Regions from separate parts of the Pseudomonas sp. AC070 genome, predicted to be linked through region 3. Evidence: predicted binding sites of a transcription regulator. Region 3 holds the regulator's gene; each other region holds the start of a gene.
The links. The regulator sigma-54, encoded in region 3, starts transcription at its own class of promoters, with help from an activator protein. The targets are predictions, from matches to a motif close to ANTGGCATNNANNTTGCTNT.
Positions count from the first base shown of each region.

Region 1: the regulator sigma-54 is predicted to act here: its motif matches at 3,322-3,341, upstream of glnA (glutamate--ammonia ligase).
Region 2: the regulator sigma-54 is predicted to act here: its motif matches at 1,557-1,576, upstream of glnK (P-II family nitrogen regulator).

Region 1 covers NZ_OZ409871.1:4,655,433-4,661,066, reverse strand. Annotated here, with positions in the region: gene ACZZ0Q_RS20895 (DUF4124 domain-containing protein) at 1-461, opposite strand, end outside; gene ACZZ0Q_RS20890 (DUF4124 domain-containing protein) at 465-1,022, opposite strand; gene ACZZ0Q_RS20885 (cupin domain-containing protein) at 1,199-1,624, opposite strand; gene glnA (glutamate--ammonia ligase) at 1,819-3,225, opposite strand; gene thiI (tRNA uracil 4-sulfurtransferase ThiI) at 3,557-5,011, shown strand; gene typA (translational GTPase TypA) at 5,141-5,634, shown strand, end outside.
Region 2 covers NZ_OZ409871.1:4,823,309-4,828,942, reverse strand. Annotated here, with positions in the region: gene ACZZ0Q_RS21765 (YifB family Mg chelatase-like AAA ATPase) at 1-1,066, opposite strand, end outside; gene ACZZ0Q_RS21760 (accessory factor UbiK family protein) at 1,106-1,366, opposite strand; gene glnK (P-II family nitrogen regulator) at 1,772-2,110, shown strand; gene ACZZ0Q_RS21750 (ammonium transporter) at 2,147-3,463, shown strand; gene ACZZ0Q_RS21745 (secondary thiamine-phosphate synthase enzyme YjbQ) at 3,667-4,119, shown strand; gene sutA (transcriptional regulator SutA) at 4,197-4,529, shown strand; gene ACZZ0Q_RS21735 (HAD family hydrolase) at 4,771-5,466, opposite strand; gene xerC (tyrosine recombinase XerC) at 5,463-5,634, opposite strand, start outside.
Region 3 covers NZ_OZ409871.1:933,193-938,826, forward strand. Annotated here, with positions in the region: gene rapZ (RNase adapter RapZ) at 1-843, opposite strand, end outside; gene ptsN (PTS IIA-like nitrogen regulatory protein PtsN) at 862-1,326, opposite strand; gene hpf (ribosome hibernation-promoting factor, HPF/YfiA family) at 1,341-1,649, opposite strand; gene ACZZ0Q_RS04080 (RNA polymerase factor sigma-54) at 1,775-3,286, opposite strand; gene lptB (LPS export ABC transporter ATP-binding protein) at 3,446-4,171, opposite strand; gene lptA (lipopolysaccharide transport periplasmic protein LptA) at 4,171-4,743, opposite strand; gene lptC (LPS export ABC transporter periplasmic protein LptC) at 4,730-5,299, opposite strand; gene ACZZ0Q_RS04100 (KdsC family phosphatase) at 5,308-5,634, opposite strand, start outside.

The DNA.
Region 1 (5,634 bases), 3.7 Mb from region 3:
TCGATGATGCGCCCTTGGCCATCGATGATTTCGGCCGCCAGTTGATGGGTGCCTCGGTCCAGATTGGTCAGGGGAAACACCGGGCTGCGGCTCGGCGCCGCTACGACGTTGCCGTCCACTAAAAGACGGTAGCTGTGATCGCCCATCAGGCCTGGATCGCTTGTAAGGGTCACGATCAAATCGCCGGACGAGCCCTCGCGAATGGTGGCGTCCGGTTCCGGCACCAGAATGCGCAACAACTGGTACGCCGGCAGTTCGGCGACAGGCTCCACCGGAGTGACCGTGCGCACGCTCGGTGGGTTGGTTTGGTTCATGCCGTTGGTGGGCGCGATGTCCAGCTTCTTGGCGTTGGCGCGCGGTTGGTCGGTAAATACCCGGTTACCTTCGCTGTCGATGTAGGTGTACACATCGGCCATGGCTGGCAAGCCCAGCAACAGCAGGCAGAACAGAGCGAATCGCATGGTTTAGTTGGCTGGCCTTGGAGTCGGTTTGGGCGGCGTTACGCGTGTTGGGCTGTTGGTGCTGGTGCGCTGCACCGTGAAGGGAACGACGGCGCTCTGCTGAATCAGCCGGTCGCCGCTGAACACTAGCGCTGCCAGGGTATGGTCGCCGCGCTCAATATTGTTCAGTGGGAATTGCAGGCTATTGGTCAGGCCGCCATAGGGCTGACCGTCGAGCACCAGTTGGACACTGTCGCCGATGCGCAGTTGGGGTTCCAGACGAACACCAACGGTGAAGCTACCGTTGTTGCTGCGCAGCGCTTCTTCGGTTGGCAAGTTAGTAATTTCCACCACGCTATACACCTGCTCGGCGGCGGCACTGCCCTGGGTGTTGCCCGGCATGGTGGGCGGTGGGGGCGATTGAACCGTGTTCACGGGCGGCAGAGAAACTTCCTCCGCTTTTGTGCCTTGCGGCGGCTGATTGGTGAATACGGTGTTGCCGTTGGCGTCGGTGTATTTGTAAATCTCGGCGCTGGCTGGCAGGGCGAGGGCGGCTAGCAGGCAAGTCACGATCAGGCGCATGGCTGGGGTCTCGTGGGGTGTGTGCTAAGCCTTGCACTGCAACGCTGCGCTGGCAAGTTTGTACGGTTATCGCTGTGCACGGGAACAAGGATTTGGCGAATTAAACGTCTCTGCTGTGGATGAAGCAGAGGCGTCTAATGATGGGGCCCACAGTAGAGCCCCATGGCGGGCTTGGCTTATTTGGCGGTCTCCGATAGCGGCAGCATGGGCACACCCGCGTAGAAAACCAGCAGGTCGGCCGCCTTTGCCCCTGTTGTGCCCCGGTGAATAATGCCAACCGTTTCAGCCACGGTATCGCCCTGTTTGAGCAGGCGCTTCTGGTCAGGTTTTCTGGTTTCTATGGTGAGCTCGCCGCTGAGCATGTAGGCAGCGTTGGGGACTGGATGGGTGTGCCAGTTCAATACGGTGTGGGCGGGAATGTGTATTTTCACGAGGGTGAGTTCCGGTTGCCCGCGCGGGTAAGACGTGTATGGCGTACCGTCCCAGGAGTTGGTGGTTTTCAGCAGGATCTCGGACTCGATGGTGCTCTTGGTGACCGTATGGCTGCAGCCTGCGAGCCACAGGCAGGTGAGGGCTAATGCAGCAAGGCATAGCGTTTTCATGGTGACGCTCCGACTGATGGATTGCAGTAGGAGCATTGCCAGCGCGCGATATCCATGACTGTCAGCTCGTGCTCTATCGGGCCTGGCTTAACGCTTGCGCAGCCTCGGAAAACGCCCATAAAAAAGGCCTCCCGAGGGAGGCCTTCTCAATCACGCCGCTAAGCAAGCGGCATGTCTGGCTTGGACGCTGCTGCTTAAACGCTGTAGTAGAGGTCGTATTCCAGAGGGTGCACGAAGGTGCGCACTTTGATTTCTTCTTCGCTCTTCAGCTCGATGTAGGCATCGATGAAGTCGTCGCTGAACACGCCGCCTTTGGTCAAGAACGCACGGCCCTTGTCCAGTTCTTCTAGGGCTTCTTTCAGGCTGCCGCACACTTGTGGGATCAGCTTGCCTTCTTCTGGTGGCAGGTCGTACAGGTTTTTGTCAGCAGCATCGCCGGGGTGGATCTTGTTCTGGATGCCGTCCAGGCCAGCCATCAACAGGGCAGCGAATGCCAGGTACGGGTTAGCAGCCGGGTCCGGGAAACGTGCTTCGATACGGCGGGCTTTCGGGCTCGACACGTAAGGAATACGGATAGAGGCGGAGCGGTTGCGAGCCGAGTAGGCCAGCATTACCGGTGCTTCGAAACCTGGGACCAGACGCTTGTAGGAGTTGGTCGACGGGTTGGTGAAGCCGTTCAGTGCCTTACCGTGCTTGATGATGCCGCCGATGAAGTACAGAGCGGTATCGGACAGGCCGGCATAGCCTTCGCCGGAGAAGGTGTTCTTGCCATCTTTGGAGATGGACATGTGTACGTGCATACCCGAGCCGTTGTCGCCGTACAGAGGCTTAGGCATGAAGGTCGCGGTTTTGCCGTAGGCATCGGCCACGTTGTGTACGCAGTACTTCAGGGTTTGAACTTCGTCAGCCTTGGCAACCAGGGTGTTGAACTTCACGCCGATTTCGTTCTGGCCGGCAGTCGCCACTTCGTGGTGGTGAACTTCGATGACCAGGCCCATTTCTTCCATGGCATTACACATGGCAGTACGGATTTCGTGGTCGTGGTCGACTGGAGGAACCGGGAAGTAGCCCCCTTTGACGCCTGGGCGGTGGCCTTTGTTGCCGGTTTCGAAGTCGCTGTCGGTGTTCCAGGACGCTTGTTCAGAGATGATTTTGAACATCGAGCCGGAAATGTCGGACTTGAATTTAACTTCGTCGAATACGAAGAACTCAGGCTCCGGGCCTACGAATACGGTGTCACCGATGCCGGTCGACTTGAGGTATTCCTCAGCGCGAGCAGCGATGGAGCGCGGGTCACGGTCGTAGCCTTGCATGGTCGACGGTTCGATGATGTTGCAGACCAGAATCAGGGTCGGCTCTTCGGTGAACGGGTCGAGAACGGCAGTGCTGTCTACTGGCAGCAGGATCATGTCGGAGGCTTCAATACCTTTCCAGCCATGGATCGAGGAACCGTCGAACATTTTGCCGACTTCGAAGAATTCGTCGTCAAGGGCGTCACGGGCCGGCATGGTCACGTGGTGCTGCTTGCCTTTGGTATCGGTGAAGCGCAGGTCAACCCACTTCACGTCGTGATCTTTGATTAGTTGAAGCGCCTTCGACATGGTGTCCTCCAGATGGTGGGGCGTTGTGATTTTTTAGCCCCAAATAAAACGGTGAAGCCGGGCGGCATAGTCCGCCAGGGCAACCTGCCTCACAAGGGAGCAAATTGCATGCCAGTGCCCCGAAGTGGGTTTGCTGCCCGAAAGTCAGGCGCTGCGGGGGCTGCGCGTTAAAAGAACGAGGCGCTGCGCACCAAAATGAATCTCTCGCTAAATGCGGTGATGCATTTTGGTGCGCGCCGGATCTTTCTACGCATTGCCTGGTTAAACCTTGAGCAATTTCCGCTATAATCCGCGCCCCCTAATTTAGGCCAGGCTCGCGCGCACTGTTTTCATGAAACTTATCGTCAAAGTCTTCCCCGAGATCACCATTAAAAGCCGGCCGGTGCGTACGCGCTTCATCCGCCAGCTCACGAAGAATATTCGTGCGGTGATGCGTGACCTGGATCCGAATCTCGTGGTGGACGGCGTGTGGGACAACATTGACGTCGAGACCACGCTCACCGAGCCCAAAGTGCTGTCCGAGCTGAAACAGCGCCTCGGGCGCATCTCCGGCATCGGTCAGTTTCTGGAAGTGAACGAATACCCGCTGGGCGATTTCGACGACATGGTCGAAAAATGCAAAGCCCACTTCGGCGATCAGCTGGCCGGCAAAGTATTCGCCGTGCGCTGCAAGCGCGCCGGCAAGCACAGCTTCAGTTCGATGGACGTCGAGCGTTATGTCGGCAGCCAATTGCGTCGCCAGTGCGGCGCTGCCGGTATCTCGCTGAAAGATCCCGAGCTGCTGGTGCGTATGGAAATCCGCAATCAGCTTCTCTATATCATCCACAGCCAGCACGAAGGTCTGGGCGGCTACCCGCTCGGCGCCATCGAGCAGACGCTGGTGCTGATGTCCGGGGGCTTCGACTCCACCGTGGCCGCGTATCAAATGATTCGTCGCGGCATGATCAGCCACTTTTGCTTCTTTAACCTCGGCGGTCGTGCCCACGAGCTGGGCGTGATGGAAGTGGCCCACTATCTGTGGAGCCAATACGCCAGTTCGCACCGCGTGCTGTTTATTAGCGTGCCGTTTGAAGAAGTGCTCGGTGAAATTCTCGGCAAGGTCGACAACGCGCACATGGGTGTGGTGCTCAAGCGCATGATGCTGCGCGCCGCAACCCGCATTGCCGCCGGCCTGGATATCGACGCGCTGGTCACCGGCGAGGCCATTTCCCAGGTTTCCAGCCAGACGCTGCCGAACCTCTCGGTAATCGACCGCGCCACCGACAAGCTGGTGATTCGCCCGCTGATTGCCAGCCACAAGCAAGACATCATCAACATGGCAGAGGCCATCGGCACCGCCGAATTCGCCAAGCACATGCCTGAATACTGCGGCGTGATTTCGGTAAACCCGACCACCCGCGCCAAACCCGACCGCGTTGTTTACGAAGAAGCCCAGATCGACATGACCGTATTCGAGCGTGCCTTGGAGCGCGCCCGTTCGGTGACGATTGATCGGGTAATCGAGGAGTTGGGGCAAGACATCCAGGTCGAGGAATTGAGTGAAGCCTTGCCTGGGCAAATCGTGCTGGACATCCGTCACCCGGACGCCCAGGAAGATTTGCCGCTGGAGTTGGACGGCATCGAAGTAAGAGCGGTGCCGTTCTTCGCGCTCAACAGTCGCTACAAGGAACTGGACCCTACCCGTCAGTACCTGTTGTATTGCGACAAAGGCGTGATGAGCCGCCTGCATGCCCACCACTTGCTTAGCGAGGGGCATGCCAATGTGCGCGTTTATCGTCCGGCATAAAACGCCGGGTCTGAATGGCGGCAGTATCCGCCACCGCCCCCCCGACCGACGGGGCAGTTGAGCCACTCATTCTTCATACTGGCCGCCTAGACTTAGCGGCGAACCGAATCCTCTGATCGAGATGCAAAAGTGATCGAAAATCTACGCAACATCGCCATCATCGCCCACGTTGACCATGGTAAGACCACCCTGGTTGATAAACTCCTGCGTCAGTCCGGCACCCTGGAGCGCAACGAGCTCAACGACGAGCGCGTGATGGACTCCAACGACCAGGAAAAAGAGCGCGGCATTACCATTCTTGCCAAGAACACCGCGATCAACTGGAACGGCTACCACATCAACATCGTCGACACTCCCGGCCACGCCGACTTCGGCGGCGAAGTTGAGCGCGTAATGTCGATGGTTGACTCGGTTCTGCTGCTGGTCGACGCCCAAGACGGCCCGATGCCACAAACCCGCTTCGTCACCAAGAAAGCCTTCGAAGCCGGCCTGCGTCCTATTGTTGTGATCAACAAAGTTGACCGTCCAGGCGCGCGTCCGGATTGGGTTCTGGACCAGATCTTCGACCTGTTCGACAACCTCGGTGCTACCGAAGAACAGCTCGACTTCAAAGTGGTTTACGC
Region 2 (5,634 bases), 3.9 Mb from region 3:
TTGGGTCGCCCAAGTAGCCGCACGGGCAGGGATTCATGGCGGCTACCAATTGAAAGCGCGCCGGGAAGTGCACTTTGTCTTTGGCCCGGGCGATGACGATATGGCCGCTTTCTAGCGGCTCGCGCAGGACCTCAAGTACGCGTCGATCGAACTCGGGAAGCTCATCCAGAAACAGCACGCCGTGGTGCGCCAGGGTGATTTCGCCGGGCTGAGGTCGACTACCTCCGCCGACCAATGCCGGCCCTGACGCGGTGTGGTGAGGATGGCGAAACGGCCGTAGCGGCCAGGCGCTCATCGGCGTGTGGCTGGCGACCGATTGAATGGCCGCCACTTCGAGTGCTTCCTGCTCATTCAGCGGTGGAAGAAGCCCAGGAAGTCGGCTGGCAAGTAGCGTCTTGCCGGTGCCTGGCGGACCGCTTAAAAGCAGGTTGTGGGAGCCTGCGGCAGCCACCAGCAGCGCCCGTTTCGCGGCGATCTGCCCTTGCACTTCGCAAAGGTCTGGGTAGGGCGCGCATTGACGCAGAAGCCCCTTTGCTTGGTAGGGCGCAATGGGCGTGAGCCCATTGAAGTGCGCTGCCAACTCCAGCAGATGATCAGCAGCCAGCACCGTCAGGCCCGACGCCAAGCTGGCTTCTTCGGCGTTGCAGCGCGGCACTACCAAGGTGCGTCCTGCGGCGCGCACGGCAAGCGCTGCCGGCAATACGCCCTGTACTGGGCGCAAAGCACCGGACAGCGCCAGCTCCCCCAGGCATTCAATATGTTCCAGCGCGGCCACGGGAACCTGACCGCTCGCGGCCAGTATTCCGAGCGCAATGGCCAGGTCGAAGCGCCCGCCATCTTTAGGTAAATCGGCCGGAGCGAGGTTTAAGGTGATGCGACGTTGGGGAAATTCGAAGGCGCAATTCAGAATCGCGCTACGCACGCGGTCCTTGCTTTCTTTGACGGCGGTTTCGGGCAAGCCCACTAGGGTCAACGAGGGCAAGCCGTTGGCCAAGTGCGCTTCGACGATAACGGAAGGGGCTTGTACGCCGACTTGGGCGCGGCTATGGACGATAGCCAGAGACATGGATCACTCCTTGATCACATGCCGCTCAGTCCGAGTGGATTACTCGCTGGGCGGCGTTAATTTTTCTTCCAGTTCAGCAACCTTCGCCTCAAGCGCTTCAAGGCGTGCACGGGTGCGGGCGAGCACGGCCATCTGGCTGTCGAATTCTTCGCGGCTGACCAAGTCGAGCTTGCTGAAGCCGCTTTGCAGCAGCACTTTGAACTGGCTTTCGAACTCGCTGCGCGGCAAGGGGGTTTCGCCATTGAACAGGCGCGAGGCGTGGGTGCTGAGGGCGTCGAGAAGGGCTTTAGGCGGCAGCATAGGAAGGTTCCAAATAGGTCGGCCGGCAGTGTAACACGCAGCATCACGGCGCCAGGGCGAGGGGTTTTGCACGGTTTTGGCGCGCGGCCGAAGCCAGGCCTGCACCGTTGTTGAGCGTGACTCGCCCGGGCGCTTTGGTCACGAGGGCGCTTTGACTCAATAACCCGCTGAATTTCAAGCTTTTCCCCGAGCTGGCAAGCTTTCTGCTTAGTGGGCTATGACGCATGCACCGATGCAGTTCGGCTGCGTAAGGCGAAGCGGGGGAGTCGTTTCGTCAGGAGCGATTGGTTGTGTCGAGAGCCCTCCCTGAGGACGTTCGATGCGTTACAAAGCCAGACACTGCGCTTAGACTTGAGCCGGGTTCGTTTTTCCTGGGGCAAGTCCACCAATACGGGAGAGAGTTTCATGAAGTTAGTAACTGCCATCATCAAACCGTTCAAGCTGGACGATGTGCGCGAGTCGCTATCGGAGATCGGCGTGCAGGGCATTACTGTCACTGAAGTCAAAGGCTTCGGTCGTCAGAAAGGCCATACCGAGTTGTATCGCGGCGCCGAATACGTGGTCGACTTCCTGCCCAAAGTGAAGATCGACGTGGCCATTGCTGATGATCAGCTGGACCGCGTTATCGAAGCCATCACCAAGGCGGCCAACACCGGCAAGATCGGTGACGGCAAGATCTTCGTGGTCAATCTGGAACAGGCCATCCGCATCCGTACCGGCGAAACCGGCACCGACGCAATCTAAAAAGCCGCCGAACCCAACGCCCCAGGAGAAAACAATATGACTCTGCGTAAGCTCGCAGGGCTAGGAGCCCTTTTGTCCCTCGTTACCCCAGGCTTGGCCATGGCGGACGAGGTTGTGTTGAATACCGGCGACACGGCGTGGATGCTGACCGCCACCGCCTTGGTGCTGTTTATGACCATCCCGGGCCTCGCGCTGTTCTACGGCGGCATGGTCCGCTCCAAGAACATCCTCTCGGTGATGATGCAGTGCTTCGCCATCACTGGCCTGATCAGCATTCTGTGGGTCGTTTACGGCTACAGCATGACGTTCGATGTCACTGGCATGGAACAGGGCGTTGTTAACTTCAATTCGTTTGTAGGCGGTTTGTCCAAGGCATTCCTCGCCGGTGTAACGCCAGCGAGCCTGACCTACGCGGTTCCGGAAGCTGTGTTCATCACCTTCCAAATGACCTTCGCAATCATTACTCCTGCTCTGATCGTCGGCGCTTTCGCAGAACGCATGAAGTTCTCCGCCATGCTGATTTTCATGGGCGTGTGGTTCACCCTGGTTTACGCGCCAATCGCCCACATGGTGTGGAGCGGCAACGGCGGCTTGTTGTGGGACTGGGGCGTACTGGACTTCGCTGGCGGCACCGTGGTGCACATCAACGCCGGTATCGCGGGTCTGGTTGCCTGCATCGTGATGGGCAAGCGTAAAGGCTACCCAACCACCCCAATGGCACCGCACAACCTGGGCTACACCCTGGTCGGTGCTGCGATGCTGTGGATCGGCTGGTTCGGCTTCAACGCCGGTTCTGCTGTTGCCGCCAACGGCACCGCCGGTATGGCCATGCTGGTTACCCAGATCGCTACCGCTGCTGCGGCACTGGGCTGGATGTTCGCCGAGTGGATCACCCACGGTAAGCCAAGTGCCCTGGGCATCGCTTCGGGTGTGGTCGCTGGCCTGGTAGGCATCACCCCGGCTGCCGGTACCGTGGGCCCGATGGGCGCTCTGGTAATTGGTCTGGCTGCTGGTGTGATCTGCTTCTTCTGCGCCACCACCCTGAAACGCAAACTGGGCTACGACGATTCCCTGGATGCGTTCGGCGTTCACGGTATCGGCGGCATCGTCGGTGCGATTCTCACCGGCGTGTTCGCAGCACCTGCTCTGGGCGGCTTCGGCACCGTTGAAGACATTGGCGCGCAAGTGATCACTCAGATCAAAGGCGTCGGGTTCACTGTGATCTACACCGCTGTCGTCACATTCGTCATCTTGAAAGTGCTGGATCTGGTGATGGGCCTGCGCGTTAGCGAAGAGGAAGAGACGGTTGGTCTCGACCTGGCGCAACACAACGAGCGTGGCTACAACCTGTAAGCTTTTTACAGGCAACACCCGCAGAAAAAATGCCCGGCTTTTGCCGGGCATTTTGCGTTTTGCGCTAGCGTGATTTACGACCATTGTCGAGCGCCACGCGCTTGAAAAGATGGTTCGCTTAAATAAACTCAAACGCTCTGGCCTGCGCCCTTTGCTTTTTCCACGAGCACGCTAGAATGCGCGCCGAACCAGCGGAGATGCATATGTGGCAGCAACGCGAATTCACCTTGCAAGCACGCCCGCGAGGCTTCCATCTGGTAACCGATGAGGTGACGGCGAAATTGCCTGAACTGGCTGGCTACCGTTTGGGTCTGTTACATCTGTGGCTGTTGCACACCTCGGCTTCACTGACTATTAACGAGAATGCCGACCCGGCTGTGCGACGCGACTTTGAGCGGTTCTTCAATCGTCTGGTCCCTCAAGTTGGCAGTGCGTATGCCGACATCAACGACCAGGACGTTTACGAACACAACGACGAAGGCGCGGACGATTTGCCCGCGCACTTCAAGGCCAGTTTGTTGGGATGCCAAGTGACGCTGCCGATACGCGCGGGTCGTTTGGCACTGGGCACCTGGCAAGGGATTTATCTGGGTGAGCACCGTGATCACGGTGGCCCCAGAAGAGTGCTTGCGACCCTGCAGGGCGAGGCTCTTTGAATTTTTTCTGGCAATGCGCGACAGCGTGTATTGCTGGGCTATAACTAACCTGCTTTTCGCAAGTCATGAGGTTAAACATGAGCGACGAAGATCTGGAACAAGACGAACTGGAAGGCGGTGCGGAAGACGACGGCGAAGAGCTGGCGGCTGCTGACGATGGCGTGGCGGATGACGCTGACGACACCGACAGTGACAGCGATGTCCCGGTAAAAGCTGGCAAGAAAGCCAAGGCTGCCGTCGATGTTGACGAGCTGCCTAGCATCGAAGCCAAGCAAAAGGAACGCGATGCGCTGGAACGCGCCATGCAGGAGTTTTTGTCCCGTGGCGGCAAGGTGCAGGAGGTCGAGCCGAATGTGGTTGCTGACCCGCCCAAGAAGCCGGACAGCAAATACGGCAGCCGCCCTATTTAGTGTTTAGCCCAATAAAAAGCCCGCCATTTTGGCGGGCTTTTTATTGGGCTTATCGATCGGCTGCGCGTCGGCGATGCTGCGTTGAAATTTGATTTTCAATGCTCATGGGCTACAGCCCACTGCGCCTCAAAATCAAATTACGCCTTGCCTCGCTCTAGCGCGCTCGATCTCGACCGAGTATCGCCGACCGCGTATTCCGCGGTCCGTTAACCGCGACTGGATCGCTGGTTTGTCGCCGATCTCAACCCCACTGCGCCAACACCCCAGGTAATTCAGCCAACGCTTTTATCTGCGCATCCGGCTGCCCCTCACCTTCCCACTCTTTCCCTTGCGGGTTAAACCAAACCGCCCGCATGCCCGCGTTCTGCGCGCCGCGGATATCGTCGGCAGGATGATCCCCAACGTGCACACCCGCCGCCGCAGCGACACCGGCCTGTTGCAGCGCCGTGATAAAGGGCAGCGGGTCCGGTTTGCCTACGCCGAGGTCTTCGGCACACAGGGCGAAGCGAAAGTAATCGGCTAACCCAAGCCGGCGAACGTCGGCGTTCCCGTTGGTGATGACGCCGAGCATGTAACGCTCGGTCAGACGCTCCAGTGTGGGCACGGTGTCGTCGAAAAAGGTGATGCGATGGCGCGCGTCGAGCATGGCGTGGAAGGCCTGTTCGGCCATGTCTTTGGCGTATGCTGCGCTATAACCCACGCCTTCCAATGCCTGAAACAAAGTGCGCCGACGCAGCTCGCTCAGGCGATAACGCAGCCCCGGCTCGGCGGCCAGTACCTGGCTGCGTATGCCCCACAAATGCTCGACCGGCAGCGCTGCCAACAGCGGTGCGTGTTGGCTCAGCCAATCGCGCATCGCCGCCTCGGCGCCCGTGATGACGGGAAGGTTGTCCCACAGGGTGTCGTCGAGGTCGAACGTAATCAGTTGAATGCTCATGGTTCGCTGCTTTTACGTTTGGCGCGGGGATGGGCACTGTCGTAAACGGTGGCCAGGTGCTGGAAATCCAGGTGGGTATAAATCTGTGTGGTGGCGATGTCGGCGTGGCCGAGCAGCTCCTGCACGGCGCGAAGGTCTTGTGAAGACTCAAGCATGTGGCTGGCAAAT
Region 3 (5,634 bases):
GTGACGAACCTGGATGTTTTTCAGGGTTTTCTTCAGTTCTTTTCCCAGCCGGTCCGCCAGGTATACCGAGCGATGATGACCGCCCGTGCAGCCGATGGCCACGGTGACGTACGAGCGGTTGCTGGCGGCAATGCGCGGCAGCCATTTGTGCAGGTAGGCGTAAATGTCGTCGTACATTTCCTGTACGTCCGGTTGTTCCTGCAAATAGTCCGACACCACCGAATCCAGGCCCGAATGCTCACGCAGTTCGGGTTTCCAGTACGGGTTGGGCAGGCAGCGCACGTCGAATACCAAGTCGGCATCGACCGGCATGCCACGCTTGAAGCCAAACGACTCGACCAAAAACGCAGTGCCCGGCTCCGGTTTGTTCAGCAGGCGCAGCTTGAGGGTGTCACGAAGTTGGTAGAGGTTGAGGTGCGTGGTGTCGACCTTGAGGTCGGCCAGGTCGGTGATCGGGCTCAGCAGCACACTTTCATCGCGGATGGCTTCGGCCAGCGAACGCTCGTCCGTGGTCAGCGGGTGGCGGCGGCGAGTTTCGGAGAAGCGCTTGAGCAGGGTTTCGTCGTCGGCGTCCAAGTACAGCACATCGCACTGAATGTGACGGGCGCGCACTTCGGCGAGCAGTTCGGGAAAGCGTTTGAGCTGGCTGGGCAGGTTGCGTGCATCGATGGACACGGCCACCAGCGGTTGAACCAGTTCGGTGTGCAGCAGGGAGCGTTCGGCCAACTCGGGCAAGAGCCCGGCGGGCAGGTTGTCGATGCAGTAGAAACCGTTGTCTTCAAGCACATCGAGCGCTGTGCTTTTACCTGAACCGGACCGGCCACTGACGATGATCAAACGCATGCACAGTCACCTGTTCGTCTAGCGGCCGTTTTGAACGTCGACGACGACCTGGTAAAGACTTTCGCTGGTTGGGGCGTGGCGCAATTGGTCACGAACCTCGCTGCGATCAAGCATGCTGGCGATCTGACGAAGCAATTCCAAGTGCTCATCGGTGGCCGCTTCGGGCACCAACAGCACAAACAGCAAGTCGACTGGCGCGCCGTCGATGGCGTCGAAATCGACTGCGGAATCGAGACGCAGCAGGGCGCTGATGGGAGCCGTGCAGCCCGGCAGGCGGCAATGCGGAATGGCGATGCCATTGCCAAAGCCGGTGGAGCCGAGTTTCTCGCGCGCCACCAGGCTTTCGAAAATGTCTTGGCCATCGAGGTCGGGCAACTCGCGTGCGACCAGGTTGGCGATTTGTTCGAGTACGCGCTTTTTGCTGCCTCCCGGCACGCCCACGAGGGAGCGGCCGGGGGTCAGGATATTTTCAAGTCGAATCATGGGTTGGGGTGGTGTCAGCGAGCTGTGGCGCCTTGCAGGCGACCCAGTTGCTTTTCCTTATGTTTGATAAGTTGGCGGTCGAGTTTGTCGGTGAGTAGATCGATGGCTGCGTACATGTCGTCATGTTCGGCGTTGGCGACCACTTCGCCCCCGGCGATGTGCAAAGTCGCTTCGATTTTCTGCTTGAGCTTCTCGACCTCCATGGTCACTTGCACGTTGGTGATCTTGTCGAAGTGGCGTTCCAGTCGACTGAGTTTCTCGTCGATGTAGTCGCGTAGGGCGTCGGTCACATCCAGCTGATGTCCACTGATGTTGACTTGCATACCGCTTTCTCCTTATTGCCGTGTGTAAGAGACAAGCTAACGGGCTTGTCGCCGGAACACTTTGGCCTTGGATCAGTGTAGCCGTCTTGCCAGCGCCAGGTTCGCAGGCGAACCGTGTCAGGCGTTTACATCAGTCGCTTACGTTCACTGGAAGGCGCTATCCCGAGGGATTCGCGGTATTTGGCGACTGTGCGACGGGCTACCTGAATGCCCTGTGCCTCCAGTAAACCAGCGATCTTGCTGTCACTCAACGGCTTTTTCGCATTTTCCGCCGCAACCAGTTTTTTGATGATTGCGCGTATCGCCGTTGACGAGCATTCGCCGCCTTCGGAGGTGCTGACGTGGCTGGAGAAGAAGTACTTCAGCTCATAAATGCCACGCGGGGTGTGCATGAATTTTTGCGTGGTAACGCGCGAGATCGTCGATTCATGCATGCCCACCGCTTCAGCAATGTCATGCAGAACCAGCGGCTTCATGGCTTCGTCGCCGTAGTCGAGAAAGCCCCGTTGGTGTTCGACGATCTGGCTGGCCACTTTCATCAATGTTTCGTTGCGGCTTTGCAGGCTCTTGATAAACCAACGCGCCTCTTGCAGCTGATTGCGCATAAAGGTGTTGTCAGCGCTGGAGTCGGCGCGACGAACGAAGCCGGCGTACTGCGGATTGACCCGCAGCTTGGGCATCGCTTCCTGATTGAGCTCCACCAGCCAGCGGTCGTTGTGCTTGCGCACGATCACGTCGGGCACCACGTACTCCGGCTCGCTCGCTTCAATTTGCGAACCCGGGCGCGGGTTGAGGCTTTGAATCAGTTCGATGACCTGACGCAGCTCGTCTTCCTTGAGCTTCATGCGGCGCATCAGTTGGCTGTAATCGCGGTTGCCGAGCAGGTCGAGGTAATCGCCTGCCAGGCGCTGCGCTTCGGCCAGCCACGGGGTTTTTGTTGGCAACTGACGCAGTTGCAGCAACAGGCATTCGCGCAGGTCGCGGGCGCCAATGCCGGACGGTTCGAATTGCTGGATGCGGTGCAGCACGGCTTCGACTTCGTCGAGCTCAATATCCAGCTCCGGATCGAACGCCTCCAGCACTTCTTCTAGGGTTTCTTCCAGATAACCCTGATCGTTGATGCAGTCGATCAGGGTGACGGCAACCAGGCGGTCCTTGTCGGACATCGGCGCCAGGTTGAGCTGCCAGAGCATATGGCTTTGAAGGCTTTCGCCAGCCGAGGTGCGGGTGGTGAAATCCCACTCGTCATCGTCGTTGGAGGGCAGGCTGCTGGCGCTGGTTTGGTAGATGTCTTCCCACGCCGTGTCGACGGGAAGCTCATTGGGAATGCGTTCGCCCCATTCGCCGTCTTCCAAGTTGTCGACGGTGGGCGCCGAGGTTTCTTGGTAGCTAGTGTCTTGGTAGGACTCTTCGTTGTTCGGTGCGGGCGGCGCACTTTCGGCACCATCGGCCAGCGGATCGCTGTTATCGAAGTCCTCGCCTTCTTCCTGGCGTTCGAGCATGGGATTGGACTCCAGCGCCTCCTGAATCTCTTGTTGAAGATCCAGCGTGGACAGTTGGAGTAAGCGGATGGCTTGTTGCAGCTGCGGTGTCATCGTCAGCTGCTGGCCCATTTTTAGGACGAGCGATGGTTTCATGGAGGGGGCTTAAGACCTTATTCGCCGGCGCATACGCGCTTCCACAACGAGGGCGCCGAAGCGCCACCAGGAAGCAAATTATATGCCTAAGTCTGAGGCGTTTGCCTAGTCCTCAATCGAAGTCTGTAGTGCGCATCTGATTGCGGCTACAGAACGCTCTTAGAGGCGGAATTCGTGACCCAGGTAAACCTCTTTCACCAACTGGTTGGCGAGGATGGTTTCAGCGTCGCCTTCGGCAATCAATTGGCCGTCGTTGACGATGTACGCGGTCTCGCAGATATCCAGGGTTTCACGCACGTTGTGGTCAGTAATCAACACGCCAATGCCTTTGGCTTTGAGGTGATGAATGATCTGCTTGATGTCGCCAACCGAAATCGGGTCTACGCCAGCGAAGGGCTCATCGAGCAGGATGAACTTCGGCGCGGTGGCCAGGGCCCGGGCGATTTCTACACGGCGGCGTTCACCACCGGACAAGCTCATGCCGAGGTTGTCGCGAATGTGGCTGATGTGAAATTCCTGCAACAGGCTTTCCAGTTCCTTGCGGCGGCTGGCGCTGTCGAGCTCTTTACGCGTTTCCAGAATGGCCATGATGTTATCGGCCACCGACAGCTTGCGGAAAATGGACGCTTCCTGCGGCAGGTAGCCGATGCCGGCACGTGCGCGGCCGTGCATGGGCAGGCTGGTGACGTCGTCCTGGTCGATCAGTACGCGGCCCTGATCGGCATTGACCAGGCCCACGATCATGTAGAAGCACGTGGTTTTGCCGGCGCCGTTAGGACCCAGCAAGCCAACGATCTGGCCGCTTTCGATCGACAGGCTGACATCACGAACCACCTGGCGGCCTTTGTAGGCTTTGGCCAGATGTTGGGCTTTGAGAGTCGCCATTACTGCGCCTGTTTGTCGGCTGGTTGAGCGCCAGCGGGTTTGTTCTTGGGCTGGATGACCATGTCGATGCGTGGGCGCGGTGTGGTCACGTTGGTGCCATTGGCGCGGCCGGCGTTGACGATCTGGCGCTGGGTGTCATAGACGATTTTCTCGCCTTCGAAGGTGTTGCCTTCCTGAATCACCTTGGCTTGGTCGATCAGCACGATGCGGTCTTTAGCGGCGAAGTATTGGATGGTCAGGCCATAGGCCTTGACGATCTCTTTGTCGACCGCTGGCTTTTGCTCGTAGTAGGCGGGGGTGCCCACGGCGGTGAACACTTCGATGTCACCCGTGGCGTTTTGCGTGATGGTCACTGTGTGGCCAGTGATCTTCATGCTGCCCTGGGTAATGACGACGTCGCCGCGGTATACGGCTACGCCTTGTTTGTCGTCGAGTTCAGCACTGTCGGCCTGCACGCGAATGGGTTGCTCGCGGTCCGTTGGCAATGCCCAGGCGCTGGAGCTGGCAATCGCCGCACCCAGACTCATGAGCAAGGACAGGGTGTGAAGGGAGAATTTATTAACGAACCTCATGCTGGCCTCTTACGTTGGACAGCAGGAGCACCCGGCTGTCTTTCAAATACGCTTTCATTCCGTTAGCCGTGGTCACTCCATTGGCGGCCTCGATTCTAACGGCTTGCTGGGTCTGCGCAAATTCCTTGTCCGGGAACACGGTCATGCGACTGCTGGTAATGATGGTGGGGCGATTTTTTTCATCGGTGCGGGCGATGCGCACATTGTCGATCAGCTCGACCTCGGTACCGCCTGGCGCCACTTCGCCACGCTCGCTTTGAACGTGCCACGGCTCGGCGGCGCCGCGATACAGCAGCAGGTCCGGCTTGGTTACCAGGCTCTTGTCGCTGTCTTTCAAGTGCTCGACTTTATCGCTGGTCATTTCGTAGTGCAGCTTGCCGTCGGCTTGGAATTCGACGCTTTTGGCGTTGATCACATAGAAGTCCACGGCGTTGTCGGTGCTGGCCTGTGGTTTCTGCTCCAGCAAACTTTCCGGGTTCAGATTCCAATAGCCGAGCGCCGCTACCAGCAGCGCCGCGAGGCCAAACGATAAGGTAAGAAGCAGTTTGCGCAGCATGATCGGCTCTATAAATAGGCGGCTTGCGCCGCTTCAAGGTTGCCCTGCGCCTGCAGGATGAGCTCGCAAAATTCGCGCGCCGCGCCTTCGCCGCCGCGGGCTTGGGTCACACCGTGGGCATGTTGGCGAACAAAATCATTGGCGTTGGCGACAGCCATGCCCAGGCCCACGCGGCGAATCGCCGGCAGGTCTGGCAAGTCGTCACCCAGGTAGGCGACGTCTTCGTACTGTAGGTCGAGTTCGGCGAGAAGCTCATCGAGCACCACCAGTTTGTCTTCGCGACCTTGGTACAAGTGCTGAATGCCGAGGTTCTGTGCACGACGCTCAACCACTGG